One region of the Crenobacter sp. CS_VA4 genome, then DNA from elsewhere that is predicted to be linked to it. Evidence: riboswitches for the same ligand, from Rfam matches in the RefSeq annotation. Region 1 holds a riboswitch; the other holds the start of a gene.

Region 1 (7,062 bases):
TACGACTGCGGCGGCGCGCACCCGGACTTCGGCGACCAGCCGATCAATCTCGACGTGCAGAGCGGTCGCGAGCTGCAGCTCGAGGACGTGCTGTGGCTGGGGCAGGGCAAGCCAGCCATCCCGCGCGACGCCGACGGCTACCCGCAGAACTACGACTACCAGAACAAGGTGCTCGGCCCGTGGCTGGCGAAGACGCTGCGCCAGCTGTACCCGAAACAGGTGGTGCCGAAGGACAAGGACGACGCCTGCGACTACCGCGACGCCGGGCTGTGGGCGCTGCCGAGCTGGTATCTGCTGCCGCAGGGCCTGTACGTCGGGCCGTCGTTCCCGCGCGTGGCGCGCGCCTGCGAATATCCGGAATGGTCGGTGCTGCCGTGGAAGCTGGTCAAGCAGCATCGGGGTGATCCCAGCCTGTTGCTGCCCTGAGAACCCGCCCTCAACGCTACCGCGCGGGCGTGATCTCGGCTTGGGCGGCCGGGGTGCGACTCTATCGCTGGGCGTATCGCAGATACGCACTTCGCTCAGCGATCAGGAATCCGCGTGTACGCCAGTACCTTCCGCTCCTGTGCTCAGTCCGCCCCGAGCCGACGCCCGCTCGCTACGCTTTGCGGACTGGTTCTGGAAAGTGGGATAGCTGATACAAGCTTGGCCGAACCCGGTGGCAGGGTGGTTCGGCCAACTGCGGTAGGCGCCCGCGACGGGGGGGCAGCGAAACGCCCGGCGCAAGGCCGGGCGTGGGTGAGCGTGTCGGCGCTATTCAGGCGAGCAGCGGCGGCGCCACCACCAGCAGCATCAGCAGCAGGATTTCGCAGACCTCGATGCCGGCGCCGAGGCAGTCGCCGCTCATGCCGCCGAGCCGGCGACGCAAAAAACCCCACCAGACGAGCCCCGCGGCCGGGGCGACGAGCAGCGCCGGCACGAGCCAGGCCGACAGCGCGACGAGCAGCAGCAGGTTCGCGCCGAACGACGGCCAGTGCGGCTGCCAGCCGAAGCGCTCGCCGCTGCCGCCGGCCAAGGGCGGCAGCGTCGCCGACCAGGCCACCGCGAACAGCCGTGCCCACGCCGGCACCAACAGCAGGCCCACGAGGTGGGCCGAAGACTTGGCGACCAGCATCAGCAGCACCAGCTTGGCGAGCACCGCCAACAGCAGCGCCAGCGCGCCGAAGCTGCCCAGGTGCGGATCTTTCAGCACCGCGTGGAAGCGTTCCGGGCTGCGATGCGCGGCGCCGAGCGCGTCGGCGAGGTCGCCGAGGCCGTCCAGATGCAGCCCGCCGGTCACCCACACCCAGGTGAAGAGCGCCAGCAGTGCAGCGAGCCACGGGTCGACCCGGGCACCGGCCAGCGCGGCGAGCGTCAAGAGCGCGCCGACCAGTAGCCCGACCACGGCGAACCAGCGCGCGCTGCACGCCAGCCAGGTCGGGTGGAATTCCGCCAGCTGCGGCGTCGGCAGCCGGGTCAGGAACTGCAGCGCCAGGATCAGGCCGGCCAGGCGCGGGGGTGGGGCGGGGACCGGTTCAGGCATCCGGCAGCTCCAGCCGCACCAGGTAGGCCGGGTGGCCATCGAGCAGCGACAGCTGGGCGAAGCCGCCGCGCTGCACCGTCATCAGCCGCGCCACCGCGAAGCTGGTGTGCAGCAGCTCGGCGAGCAGCACGCTGATCACCCCGCCGTGCGTCACCAGCACGCGGTGGCTGCCGCGGCTCTCGGCGATCCAGTCGGCGAAGCCGGCCAGCACCCGCTCGCGGAACGCGGCGAAGCTCTCGCCGCCGGGCGGGGTGAGCCGGCCGGCGGCCATCTCGCTGTACCAGTCCGGATGGCGCGCCGACAGCTGATCGGTCGGCTCTCCCTCCCAGTCGCCGAAGTCGCACTCGGCGAAGCGCGGATCGACCTTTAGCGGCACGCCGCGTGCCAGCGACTGCTCGACTGCGAACGGCCGGCAGCGCAGCCGCGGCGAGCTGGCGATGCTCTGCACCGGGATCGCCGCGATGCGCTGCCAGCTGCTCGCCATCTGCCGCTCGCCCTGGCGGGTCAGCGGCAGCTCGGTGCGGCCGATCAGCCGGCCGCGTGCGGCGATGTCGCCGTGGCGCAGCAGGGTCAGGGTGAACGCCTTCATGCCGGCTTGTCGGACACGCCCGCTTCGGCGAAGGTCGCCATGCCGGCGTGCAATTCCAGCGCCAGCCGCAGCAGCGGCAGGCACAGCGCCGCGCCGGAGCCCTCGCCGAGGCGCAGCCCCAGGTCGAGCAACGGCTCGAGCTGCAGCGCGGTCAGCGCCAGGCCGTGGCCGTTTTCCTGCGAGCGGTGGCTGGCCAGCAGCCAGTCGCGCAGTCCCGGCTCGATCGCGACGCCGGCCAGCGCCGCGGCGCTGGCGATGAAGCCGTCGACCAGGCTCGGCACCCGTTGGCGCGCGCCTTCCAGGTAGAAACCGGCGATCGCGGCGATTTCCAGCCCGCCCAGTTCGGCCAAGGTGCCGACGCCGTCGAGTTCCAGCCCGGCCACCCGGTTCAGCGCCCGGCCGACCACCTGCTGCTTCAGCTGCAGCGTGGCATCGTCGATGCCGGTGCCGCGGCCGACGATCACGTCCGGCGCGATGCCGGTCAGCCGGCAGATCAGCGCCGCCGACGGGGTGGTGTTGCCGATGCCCATGTCGCCGGCGATCAGCAGGTTGGCGCCGGCCGCGATCGCGCGCCGCGCCGCGGCGGCGCCGGCTTCCAGCGCCGCCTCCACCTCGGCCCGGCTCAGCGCCGCCTCGCGCGCCAGGTTGCGGCTGCCCGCGCGCACCTTGGCGTGCACGATCGGCAACGCGGACAGGTCGACCGCCACGCCGACGTCGACCACCTCGAGCCGCGCGCCGGTGCCCTTCGCCAGCACATTGATCGCCGCACCGCCGGCGACGAAGTTCTTCACCATCTCGCCGGTGACCACCGACGGGTAGGCCGACACGCCCTCGGCGCAGACGCCGTGGTCGGCGGCGAACACCGCGATCGCCGGTGCGAGCGGCGCCGGCACCGCGCGGCCCTGCCAGGCGGCGAAGCGGCAGGCGATGTCCTCGAGGCGGCCGAGGCTGCCGGCGGGTTTGGTCAGGATGGCCTGGCGCGCCAGCGCGGCGTCCAGGGCGACGGAATCGGGGAGGGGAAGGGTCGTGTTCATGGCTGACGACCTTACCGTCCGCGCGTCGGGCCGGCAAGCGTGGCAAGCGGGGTTTTTCTTGCCGTCGAGCGATGGGCGGGTGGCGCACTGCGCTATAATCCGCGCCTCGCAGGTGCCCGGCATGACCGGGTGAAACGGGAAGCCGGTGCAAGACCGGCGCTGCCCCCGCAACGGTAAGGCCTGGCTCGTCACGAGCCGAAGCGACGCCGACGCCACTGTCCGCCACAGGACGGGAAGGCGCGTCGCCGACAGGCCAAGCCCGGAGACCGGCCTGCACCGGGCGCCCGATCAGGGAAGAGGCGTCCGTTTGCCTGGAGTATCGCGGGGAGCGATCGACCGATTTCGTTCAATGGGCGTCAGACCCAGTCGTAGCAACGCGCCTCGGCGCGCACCTCTCTCGCACTCCTTTTTCGTCCGCATCCAGAACGAAGGAGTGGTTTCTTGACTACTGCAACTCAACACCCGCTGGCGCTGGCTGTCGCGCTGGCGTTGTCCACCAGTTTGGCGCACGCCGCGGACCTGCCCGAATACCGTGGCGCCGACGTGGTCGTTACCGCCACCCGGCAGGCGCAGCCGCTCGCGAAGACACTGTCCGACGTGACGGTGATCGACCGCGATACGATCGAGCAGGCCGGCGCCGACTCGCTCGCCACCTTGCTGGCGCGCCAGCCGGGCGTACAGGTCAGCAACAACGGCGGCGCCGGCAAGACCACCGACGTGTTCCTCCGCGGCGCCAACAGCAAACAGACGCTGGTGTTGGTCGACGGCGTGCGCATCGTCTCGGCGACGGCGGGGACCACCTCGATCCAGAGCATCCCGCTCGAGCAGATCGACCATATCGAGATCGTGCGCGGCCCGGCGTCCAGCCTGTACGGTGCCGACGCGATCGGCGGCGTGATCCAGATCTTCACCAAGAAGGGCGAGGGCCCGGCGCGCTTCACCGCCAACCTCGGCGTCGGCGACCGCGGCACCCTGCAGGCCGGCGTCGGCGTGTCGGGCAAGACCGGCAACACCGCCTACGCGCTCAATATGTCGCAGGACCAGACCCGTGGCTTCTCAGCGACCAACGCCAACAATCCCAGCTTCAACCCGGACCGCGACGGCGATCAGAACACCGCCTATTCGGCCAACCTTACCCAGACCTGGGCGCCGGGCCAAGACCTGACGCTGAGGCTGTTTCAGAGCTTCGATCGCAGCGACTTCGACAACTTCGGCAACACCGACCCGAACCTGCAGGACGTCGTCAAGACGCGCCTGACCGGCCAGAGCGTCGAGTCGAAGAACGCGCTGACCGACGCCTGGACCAGCACGCTGCGCTACGCGCGCAGCCAGGACCGCTCGGAGACCTTCCTCGGCGGCAACTTCGCCCAGCACGACAGCCTGTTCACCACCACGCAGGACGACTGGCTGTGGCAGAACGACATCAAGATCGGTGTCGGCAGCTTCCTCGCCGGCGCGTCGTACACCCGGCAGAAGGTCGAGTCGAGCCAGCCACTCGACAGGACCTCGCGCGACGTGAGGGCGGCGTTCGCCGGCTACCAGGGCGAGTTCGGCCGCAATCTGCTGCAGGCGAGCGTGCGCCACGACGACGACTCGCAGTTCGGCGGCAAGACCACCGGCCAGGCCAGCTACGGCTTCCGCCTCGACGGCGGCTGGCTGCTGCGTGCCGGCTACGGCACCGGCTTCAAGGCGCCGACCTTCAACGACCTGTACTTCCCGTTCGTCAGCTTCGCGCCATTCCCCGGCTCGTACAGCGGCAACCCGAACCTGAGGCCGGAGACCTCGCACAACGGCGAGATCGAGGCGCGCTGGACCGGGCAAGGCAGCCATGCCTCGCTGGTGGCGTTCCGCAACCGCATCGACAACCTGATTGATCTTGTTAAGGACGGCGCGGGCAATATCACCAGTGTCAACGTCAACCGTGCCAATATCGACGGCGTGACGTTGACCGCCGGCACCTCGGCCTGGTTCGGCATCGACCTGAACGGCACCGCCACCTTCCAGAACCCGGAAAACCTCGAGACCGGCAAGTGGCTGGAGCGCCGCGCCCGCCAGACCGCGTCGATCAGCGCCAGCCATGCGTTCGGCCCGCTGACGCTCGGTGCCGAATGGCAGGCGGTCGGCCGCCGCTTCGACGATCCGAGCAACACCGTGCCGCTGCACGGCTACGCGGTGGCCAACCTGTTCGCCGACTACGAAGTGACGCGCGACTGGTCGCTGAACGCCCGGATCAACAATGTCGCCAATCGCGACTACGAGCTGGTGCGCGGCTATAACACCGGTGGCCTCGGCTGGTTCCTCGGCGTGCGCTACGCGCCGAAGTAAGCGTCGTTGTACTCGACAGCAGGGCCGCGTGGGAGGCCCTGTGCCAATCTGGAGACAAAGCACATGATCGAGCTGATCAGCGGCGGCGCCCGCTCGGGCAAGAGCCGTCACGCCGAGGAGAGGGCCTTGGCGCACGCCGGGCCGGTCGGCTACGTCGCCACCGCCGAAGTGCGTGACGACGCCGAGTTCGCCGCACGCATTGAACATCACCGCGCACGCCGTCCGGCGTCTTGGCCGCTGTACGAGGCGGGTCAAACCTTGGCTGAAACGCTGACCCGCGCGGCGCGACCGGATGGGCTGCTGCTGATCGACTGCCTGGGGATGTGGCTGATGCGCTTCTTCGGTGCAGCCGGCTTCGACGCGGCGGCATTTGCCGAACAGCGGGCCGCGCTGCTGGAGAGCCTGCCGACCTTGCCCGGTGACGTGGTGCTGGTCAGCAACGAGATCGGCTGGGGCGTGGTGGCGATCGACGCCGAGACGCGCCGCTTCGTCGACGAACTGGGCCGGCTCAACCAGGACGTGGCGGCGCTCGCCCGCCGCGTCACGCTGGTCGCCTGCGGCCTGCCGCTGCATTTGAAGGGGCAACGATGAGCGGGCTTCGGTGTTGGCTGACACTGACGCTGCTGTTGGCGCCGCTGGCGCAGGCGGCGGTCAGCGTGCGCGACGCGGTCGGCAGCACGCTGACGCTGGCCCGGCCGGCCGAGCGGGTGGTGGCGCTGGTGCCGCACGCGGTCGAGATGCTGTACGCCGCCGGCGCCGGCCCCCAGCTGGTCGCCACCGTCAACTACGCCGATTTCCCGCCCGAGGCGAAACGGCTGCCGCGCGTCGGCGGCTACACCGGGGTCAGCCTGGAGGCGGTGCTGCGCCAGAAGCCCGACCTGGTGATCGCGTGGGCCGATGGCACCGCGCCGCGCGACGTCGCCCGGCTACGTTCGCTGGGCATCCCGGTGTACGTGTCGCGGCCCTTGCAGCTCGACGACGTGGCGCGCGAGCTGACGGCGCTCGGCACGCTGACCGGCCACGCCGCGACCGCGGGCGAGGCGGCGACGCGCTACCGGGCGCAGCTCGCCGCGCTCAAGGCGCGCTACGCCGGCCGGCCGGCGCTGTCGGTGTTCCTGCAGGTGAGCGAGCAGCCGCTCTACACCGTCAGCGACAAGAGCTTCGTCGGCCAGCTGGTGCGCCTGTGCGGCGGGGTGAACGTGTTCGGCGCCGAGCCGCAGCCGGCACCGCAGGTCAGCGTGGAGGCGGTGATCAAGGCGCGGCCGCAGGTGCTGCTGTCCACCGGCGCGCTCGAAGCGCTCTCGCACTGGCGGCGCTGGGCGGCGATCCCGGCGGTGCAGCGCGATGCGCTCTATGCCTTGCCCGCCGATCTGGTCAGCCGCCCCGGGCCGCGGCTGGTCGACGGGGCTGAGGCGGTCTGCCGCACCCTCGACGGCGCGCGGGTGCGACTCGGTTTGACGCCCGGTTAAGGCTTGGCTATTCTCGCCGCCATGGAAACCGAACTTGAGTATCTGGAATCCCGCGTCGCCGCGCTGATCGATCGGCTGACCGAGGTCCACGACCAGAACACCCGGCTGGCCGAGGCGCTGGCG
Region 2 (7,062 bases), on a different contig from region 1:
GACCAGCGTGAGTTCCACCTGCGGGTGCAGGCGCAAGGGGTCGAAGTCGGTGTGATTGCTGATGCGCGGGAACGCCGGCGCCACCACGCGCAGCGTCTGCGCGGTGCCCAAGGTTGGCCGAACGCTGCTTTGGCTCAGGCTGTCCTCGGCCTCGATATGCAGGCCTTGCAGATACGGCAGCACGCCGAGCACCGGCTTGCCGGTGTAGTGCTCGAGCCAGTCGAGCCCCGGCTGCAGCAGGCCGACATCGCCGCGAAAACGGTTGATGACGAAGCCGACGACGCGGCGCTGCTCCGATTCGGATAACAGCGCGAGCGTGCCCACCAGGTGCGCGAACACGCCGCCGCGGTCGATGTCCGCCACCAGGACTACCGGGCAGTCGACTTCTTCGGCGAAGCCCATATTGGCGATGTCGCCGGCGCGCAGATTGATCTCCGCCGGGCTGCCCGCCCCCTCCACCACGATGCAGTCGTACTGTTCGGCCAACCTTCGGTGCGACGCCAGCACCGCTTTCATCGCCTCGGGCTTGTAGCGGTGATACACGGCGGCGTCCATATTGCCGATCGCCCGCCCCTGCACGATCACCTGCGCACCGATAGTGGTGTTGGGCTTGAGCAGGATCGGGTTCATGTCGGTGTGCGGCTCGATCCCACAGGCCAGCGCCTGCACGGCCTGCGAACGGCCGATCTCGCCGCCGTCGACGGTGACCGCGCTGTTCAGCGCCATGTTTTGCGGCTTGAACGGCGCGGTACGGACCCCGCGGCGCGCTAGCAGACGGCACAGGCCGGTGGCGAAGGTGCTCTTGCCGGCGTCCGAGGTCGTGCCCTGGATCATGATGGTTTTGGCTGACATGGTTTTGCTCCGGACGCGCTTTTTTTTGTCGGCGGCTCTAAAATCGCGCCTTTCGAATCGGTTTTGCGGACTTGCGATGCAAGCCTCATCAAAACCCGAGCCCGACATTATAGAGGCGCCGTTTGTGACCCCTTCCGTTTTTCTGCTCCTCGCCGTACTGCTCGACAAGCTGCTGGGCGAGCCGCGCCGCTGGCACCCGCTGGTCGGCTTCGGCGCGCTGGTACGCCGCATCGAGGCCGCCCTCTACCCGGTCTACCCGAACGCCGAACCCGTCTGGCGCATGAGGCTGCGCGGCGCGCTGGGGATCGCCCTGCTGCTGATCCCCTTCACGCTGGTCGCGGCCGTGCTGGCCTGGTTGCCCTTCATCGGGTGGTTCTACAGCATCCTGCTGCTCTACCTCGCCATCGGCGCCAAGAGCCTGACCCAGCACGCCCAGGCGGTGGTCGAGGCACTGGCGGACAACGACCTGCCGCTGGCGCGGGAGTGCGTCGGCATGATCGTCAGCCGCGACACCTCGGCGCTGAGCGAAGAGGACGTGGCGCGCGCCACCATCGAATCGGTGCTGGAAAACGGCAGCGACGCGATCTTCGCCGCGGTGTTCTGGTTTCTGCTGTTGGGCGCGCCGGGCGTGGTGCTGTACCGGCTCGCCAACACGCTGGATGCGATGTGGGGCTATCGCAGCGAGCGCTACCTGCACTTCGGCTGGGCGGCGGCCCGGTTCGACGACGTGTTGAATTACATCCCGGCGCGGCTGACCGCGCTGACCTACACCCTGCTCGGCAATGTCCGCGACGGCTGGCGCTGCTGGCGCGCGCAGGCGCCAACCTGGTACAGCCCGAACGCCGGTCCGGTGATGGCGGCCGGCGCCGGGGCGCTCGGCGTGGCGCTCGGCGGCGCGGCGCGCTATCACGGCTCGCTGAAACAGCGCCCGGTGCTGGGCCTGATGCGCCCGCCGGGCATCGACGACATCGGCCGCGCGATCAGGCTGGTCAATCGCGGGCTGTGGCTGTGGGTCGCACTCGCCCTGCTCGGGGGATGGCTCCATGCTTGATCACGGCGGCGGCATTCTGGCGGCGGCACGCCGCTACGGCATCGCGGTGGAAAACTGGCTGGACCTGTCCACCGGGCTCAACCCGCAAGGCTGGCCGGTGCCCGAGCTGCCGGCCAGCGTCTGGCAGCGTTTGCCGGAAGAAAACGACGGACTGGAAGACGCCGCGTCGGCCTATTACGGCAGCGCTTTGCTGCTACCGGTCGCCGGCTCCCAGCCGGCGATCCAGACCCTGCCGCTGCTGCGTCCAACGGGGACGGTGGGCCTACTGGAAACCAGCTACGCCGAGCACGCGCACGCCTGGACGCGACACGGCCACCGGGTGGAACGCCTCAAGCCGAAAGAGCTGGAGGATGCGCTGTCCCGGCTCGACGTCGTGCTCGTGTGCAACCCGAACAATCCGACCGGCTGGCGCTTTTCGCCCGAGCGGCTGGAAAGCTGGCGGCAACGCTTGGCGGCGCGCGGCGGCTGGCTAGTCGTCGACGAAGCGTTCATGGACTGCACGCCGCAACACAGCCTGGTGCCGCAGACCGGCGCGCCGGGGCTGATCGTCTTGCGTTCGATCGGCAAGTTCTTCGGTCTCGCCGGCGCCCGGGTCGGCTTCGTGTTCACCTGGCGCGAGCTGCTAGCCCGGCTGCGAGAGGAGCTGGGGCCGTGGACCATCGCCGGACCGGCTCGGGCGGCGGCCAGGGCGGCGCTGCAGGATACCGCCTGGCAAGAACGCACGCGCACGCGCCTCGCCGCCGAAAGTACCCGGCTCGCGGCGACACTGCGCGAGCAGGGGCTGGCGCCGAGCGGCGGCGCGTCCTTGTTCCAGTGGCTGGCCCACCCGCAGGCACTGTTGCTGCACGAATTCCTCGCACGCCGGGGCATCTTATGCCGCTATTTCGCCGAGTCGCACAGCGTGCGTTTCGGTCTGCCGGCCGACGAAGCCGGCTGGCAAAGGCTCCTCGCCACGCTGGCAGAATTCCGGACCACGGCGTAGAACCGGACAGGATTCCCAAGCCAGCGGCCATCACGTATCATCCGGCCCAGCTAATGATGGTGCCCTTCGGGGTGAAACGGGAACGCGGTACGATGCCGCGGCTGCCCCCGCAACTGTAAGTGACGAGCCTGCGTCACAAAGCCACCGGATTCTTCCGGGAAGGCGACGCAAGGTGATGACGCACGAGCCAGGAGACCGGCCATCATCACTGTCGACGTGGGTTGAAACCGGGCGGGGTGTACCGGGGGATAACAACAAACGGCCTAGCCGTCTTGTCCTCGCTCGCGGCGATGTACCTGATCTAAGGACACATCCATGGCATCGCCGCTTCCGCGCAATTCCATCGCACGACACTTCGCACAGCATCGTGCTACGGCCAGCCTGCTTCTGCTGCTGATCGTCGTCAATGTCCTCGCCTGGACCTGGGCGCTGACCGCCTTTGCCAACCATCCGGCGCTGCTGGGTACCGCGCTGCTCGCCTACCTATTCGGCCTGCGCCATGCGGTCGATGCGGATCACATTGCCGCGATCGACAACGTCGTGCGTAAACTGATGCAGGAAGGAAAGCGCCCTCTATCGGTCGGCTTCTTTTTTTCCATCGGCCATTCAACGCTGATCGTGCTTGCCGTGGTCGCCATTGCCGCGACCACGTCGGCGCTGGCAAACCGGATCGACGCCTTCAAGGCCGTCGGCGGCCTCATTTCCACCGGCATCTCGGCCTTTTTCCTGCTCACGATCGCCGTCACCAACCTGATGATTTTGCGGGGGGTCTGGAGAAACTTTCAGCGGGTCAAACAGGGGGAATCGGTCAGCGAAGAAGAAATGGATATGCTGCTGGCAGGACAAGGGTTTCTGGCCCACTTGTTCCGCCCCTTGTTCCGTATGGTGACGAAAAGCTGGCACATGTTTCCAGTTGGCTTTCTGTTCGGCCTCGGTTTCGACACCGCGACCGAAATCGGCCTTTTCTCCGTTTCGGCCACGCACGCCTCGCAGGGCGCGTCGCTCTGGACGATTCTGGTGTTTCCGGTGCTGTTCACCGCGGGCATGGCGCTGGTCGACACGCTCGACAGCATGCTGATGGTCGGCGCCTATGGCTGGGCCTACGTCAATCCGGTACGCAAGATTTGGTACAACCTGACCATCACCATGGTGTCGGTGCTGGTCGCCTTCCTAATCGGCGGCCTCGAGGCGCTTGGACTGCTGGCGAACCAATTGAAATTGACCGGCGTGTTCTGGGACACGGTGTCCTCGTTGAACGATGGTTTGGCCAATTTCGGTTACATGGTAATCGGCGTGTTCATCCTGAGTTGGGCCGTATCGGCCGGTATCTACAAATGGCGCGGCTATGACCTGCGCTACGGCAATACCCAGGACGGTCAATGAGAACCCACTATAAGCACGTGCTGATGTGCACCGGGCCGCGCTGCACCGAAAACGGCGCCGAGGCCGAGGAAATGTTCAAGGTCCTCGGCCAGACGATCGACGCCTGTGAGGGGCTGCGCGTGAAGCGCACCCGCACCCACTGTTTCGCCGTATGCAAAGAGGGGCCGATCATCGCGGTCTACCCCGAAGGGGTCTGGTACCGCAAGGTCGACGCCGCCGCGATCGGCCGCATCGTCACCGAACACCTGGCCGGCGACTGCCCGGTCGAACCGCTGATCTTCCACCGCTTAGGTCTAGGCGACGTCGACGAGGACACCCCGGCATGAGCGACTCCCTCCACGGCGGCATCGTACTGCTCAGCCACGCCGGCACCGACCTGACCGCGCTCTCCCGCGCCCGCACCGCGCTGCCCGACGGCTTCGGTCCGGTCGACGGCGTCAATCTGCAGGCGGTGGACAGCGCGGAGCGCATGATCGCCCTGCTCGGCGAGACCGTCGCCCACGCGCGCATCGTGATCGTGCGGGTGCTGGGCCGCACCAACGCCATCCCCGGCTTCGAAGCGCTGCGCAAGGACGCACAGGCGCACGGCCGCTCGCTGATCGTGGTCAGCGGCACCGGCGAGCCCGACCCGGAGCTGGCTGCGCTGTCGACCGTTCCGCCGGCACTGCAGCACGAGGTGACCGCCTACCTGCAGGCCGGCGGCACCGCCAATATGGCGCAACTGCTGCGCTGCCTGTCCGACCGGCTGCTGATGACCGGCTTCGGCTACCAACCGCCCGCTGCGCTGCCCGAACACGGCATCTACCACCCGGAACTATCGGGCCTCGCCACGCTGGACGACTGGGCACAGATCCGCAATTCGGATTGGCCGACCGTCGGCATCACCTTCTATCGGGCACACTGGGTCAGCGGCAACACCCGCTTCATCGACATGCTGGTCGACATGTTGGCCGAACGGCGGCTCAACGCCCTGCCGGTGTACACCGCCTCGCTGCGCACACTGGCCGACTCGGGCCTGCCGGCTGCGTTGGACTTCTTCGTCGACGGCGATGCCTGCCGCATCGACGCGCTGATCAACACCACCTCGTTCGCGATGGGCGATGTGAACGCCGACGGCCCCACCGCGGCGGGCTGGTCGGTGGCGGCGTTCGAGCGACTGGACCTTCCGGTGATCCAGGCGATCACCAGCAGCATGACCCAGGCGCAGTGGGAAGCGTCCGAGCGCGGCCTCAACCCGCTCGACACCGCGATGAACGTGGCGCTGCCCGAGTTCGACGGCCGCATCGTCAGCGTGCCGATGTCGTTCAAACACGAGCAGGACGAGACCGACTATGCGCCGCTGCCCGACCGGGTGCGCCGCATCGCCGGCATCGCCGCGCGCCAGGTTCGGCTGCGCCGCATCCCGGCGGCGGACAAGCGCATCGCTTTCATCTTCACCAACTCCAATAGCAAGGCCTCGCAGATCGGCAACGCGGTCGGTCTCGACTCGCCCGCCTCGCTGTTCGCGCTGCTGCATGCGATGCAGACGCAGGGCTACCACATCCCCGGCCTGCCCGAATCGAGCGATGCGCTGATCCACGAGCTGATCGACCGCGGCGCCTACGACGAGGACTACCTCACCGCCGACCAGCTCAGTCGTGCCGTCGCCAGCGTGCCGGCCGCGCGCTACGCCGAGTGGTTCGGCCAACTGCCGCAAGTGCTGCAAGAGAAAATGCACGAGCGCTGGGGGGCCGCGCCGGGCACGGCCTATGTACACCAGGACCAACTGGTGTTCGCCGGCCTCGAATACGGCAACGCCTTCGTCGCGCTGCAGCCACCACGCGGCTACGGCATGGACCCGGACGCGATCTACCACACGCCGGACCTGCCGCCGACCCACCACTACTACGCGCTCTATTGCTGGCTGCGCGATGACTGGCAGGCCGACGCGATCGTCCACGTCGGCAAGCACGGCACGTTGGAATGGCTGCCGGGCAAGGGCGTCGGAGTGTCGGAACTGTGCTTCCCGGATGCGCTGCTCGGCGACATGCCGATGTTTTACCCGTTTATCCTGAACGACCCGGGCGAGGGTTCGCAGGCCAAGCGGCGCGCGCACTCGGTGGTGATCGACCACCTGACCCCGCCGATGACCACCGCCGACACCTACGGGCCGCTGGCACAGCTGACCCAGCTGGTCGACGAGTACTACCAGGTTGAGATGCTGGACCCGGCCAAGCTGCCGCTGCTGCAGCAGCAGATCTGGGACCTGATCAAGGAAGCCAGGCTCGATACCGACCTGGCGGCGATGCTGGGGCACGATCACGATCACGATCACGACCATAACCACGATCATGCGCACGGCCACGATCATGCACATGCCCACCCGGAGCCTGCACCGGTGGCGAACGGTAAATACCGCCTGCAGCCCGCCAAAGCCGCCGTGGCGCCGGCCCAGCCGGCCGCCGCCGGGGCCAGCAAGTACCGGCTGAGCCCGGCCAAGCCGCACGACCACCATGGCCATCACCACCACGGTGAACACGGCCATCACGGGCACGATCACCACCACCATCACGACCACGATCACGCGCACGAGTGGGACGACACACTGAACGAGGACGGCGTACCGCTGACGCTGGCCAAGATGGAAGGCGTCGACGTCGCCCACCTGATCGAGGACATCGACGGCTATCTGTGCGAACTGGGCGCGGCGCAGATCCGCGACGGCCTGCACGTGCTGGGCAAGGTGCCGCAGGACGAGGCGCTGATCGACATGGTCTGCGCGCTGGTGCGTCTGCCCAACCTCGCCGTGCCCGGC

What was found. A riboswitch is a leader RNA that binds a small molecule or an ion and turns the genes downstream of it on or off. The one in region 1 is predicted to bind cobalamin.
Region 2: linked by a shared signal. The riboswitch ahead of ACZ2IA_RS08610 (HoxN/HupN/NixA family nickel/cobalt transporter) and the one ahead of ACZ2IA_RS11825 (TonB-dependent receptor domain-containing protein) in region 1 are both predicted to bind cobalamin.

Annotation. Positions count from the first base shown of each region.
Region 1 covers NZ_JBVMAE010000010.1:149,540-156,601, reverse strand. Annotated here, with positions in the region: gene ACZ2IA_RS11845 (hypothetical protein) at 1-426, shown strand, start outside; gene cobS (adenosylcobinamide-GDP ribazoletransferase) at 758-1,522, opposite strand; gene ACZ2IA_RS11835 (histidine phosphatase family protein) at 1,515-2,111, opposite strand; gene cobT (nicotinate-nucleotide--dimethylbenzimidazole phosphoribosyltransferase) at 2,108-3,145, opposite strand; cobalamin riboswitch at 3,239-3,434, shown strand; gene ACZ2IA_RS11825 (TonB-dependent receptor domain-containing protein) at 3,587-5,470, shown strand; gene cobU (bifunctional adenosylcobinamide kinase/adenosylcobinamide-phosphate guanylyltransferase) at 5,534-6,061, shown strand; gene ACZ2IA_RS11815 (cobalamin-binding protein) at 6,058-6,939, shown strand; gene ACZ2IA_RS11810 (hypothetical protein) at 6,961-7,062, shown strand, end outside.
Region 2 covers NZ_JBVMAE010000007.1:69,940-77,001, forward strand. Annotated here, with positions in the region: gene ACZ2IA_RS08595 (cobyric acid synthase) at 1-852, opposite strand, end outside; gene cbiB (adenosylcobinamide-phosphate synthase CbiB) at 977-1,903, shown strand; gene cobD (threonine-phosphate decarboxylase CobD) at 1,896-2,885, shown strand; cobalamin riboswitch at 2,926-3,103, shown strand; gene ACZ2IA_RS08610 (HoxN/HupN/NixA family nickel/cobalt transporter) at 3,201-4,268, shown strand; gene ACZ2IA_RS08615 ((2Fe-2S) ferredoxin domain-containing protein) at 4,265-4,594, shown strand; gene ACZ2IA_RS08620 (cobaltochelatase subunit CobN) at 4,591-7,062, shown strand, end outside.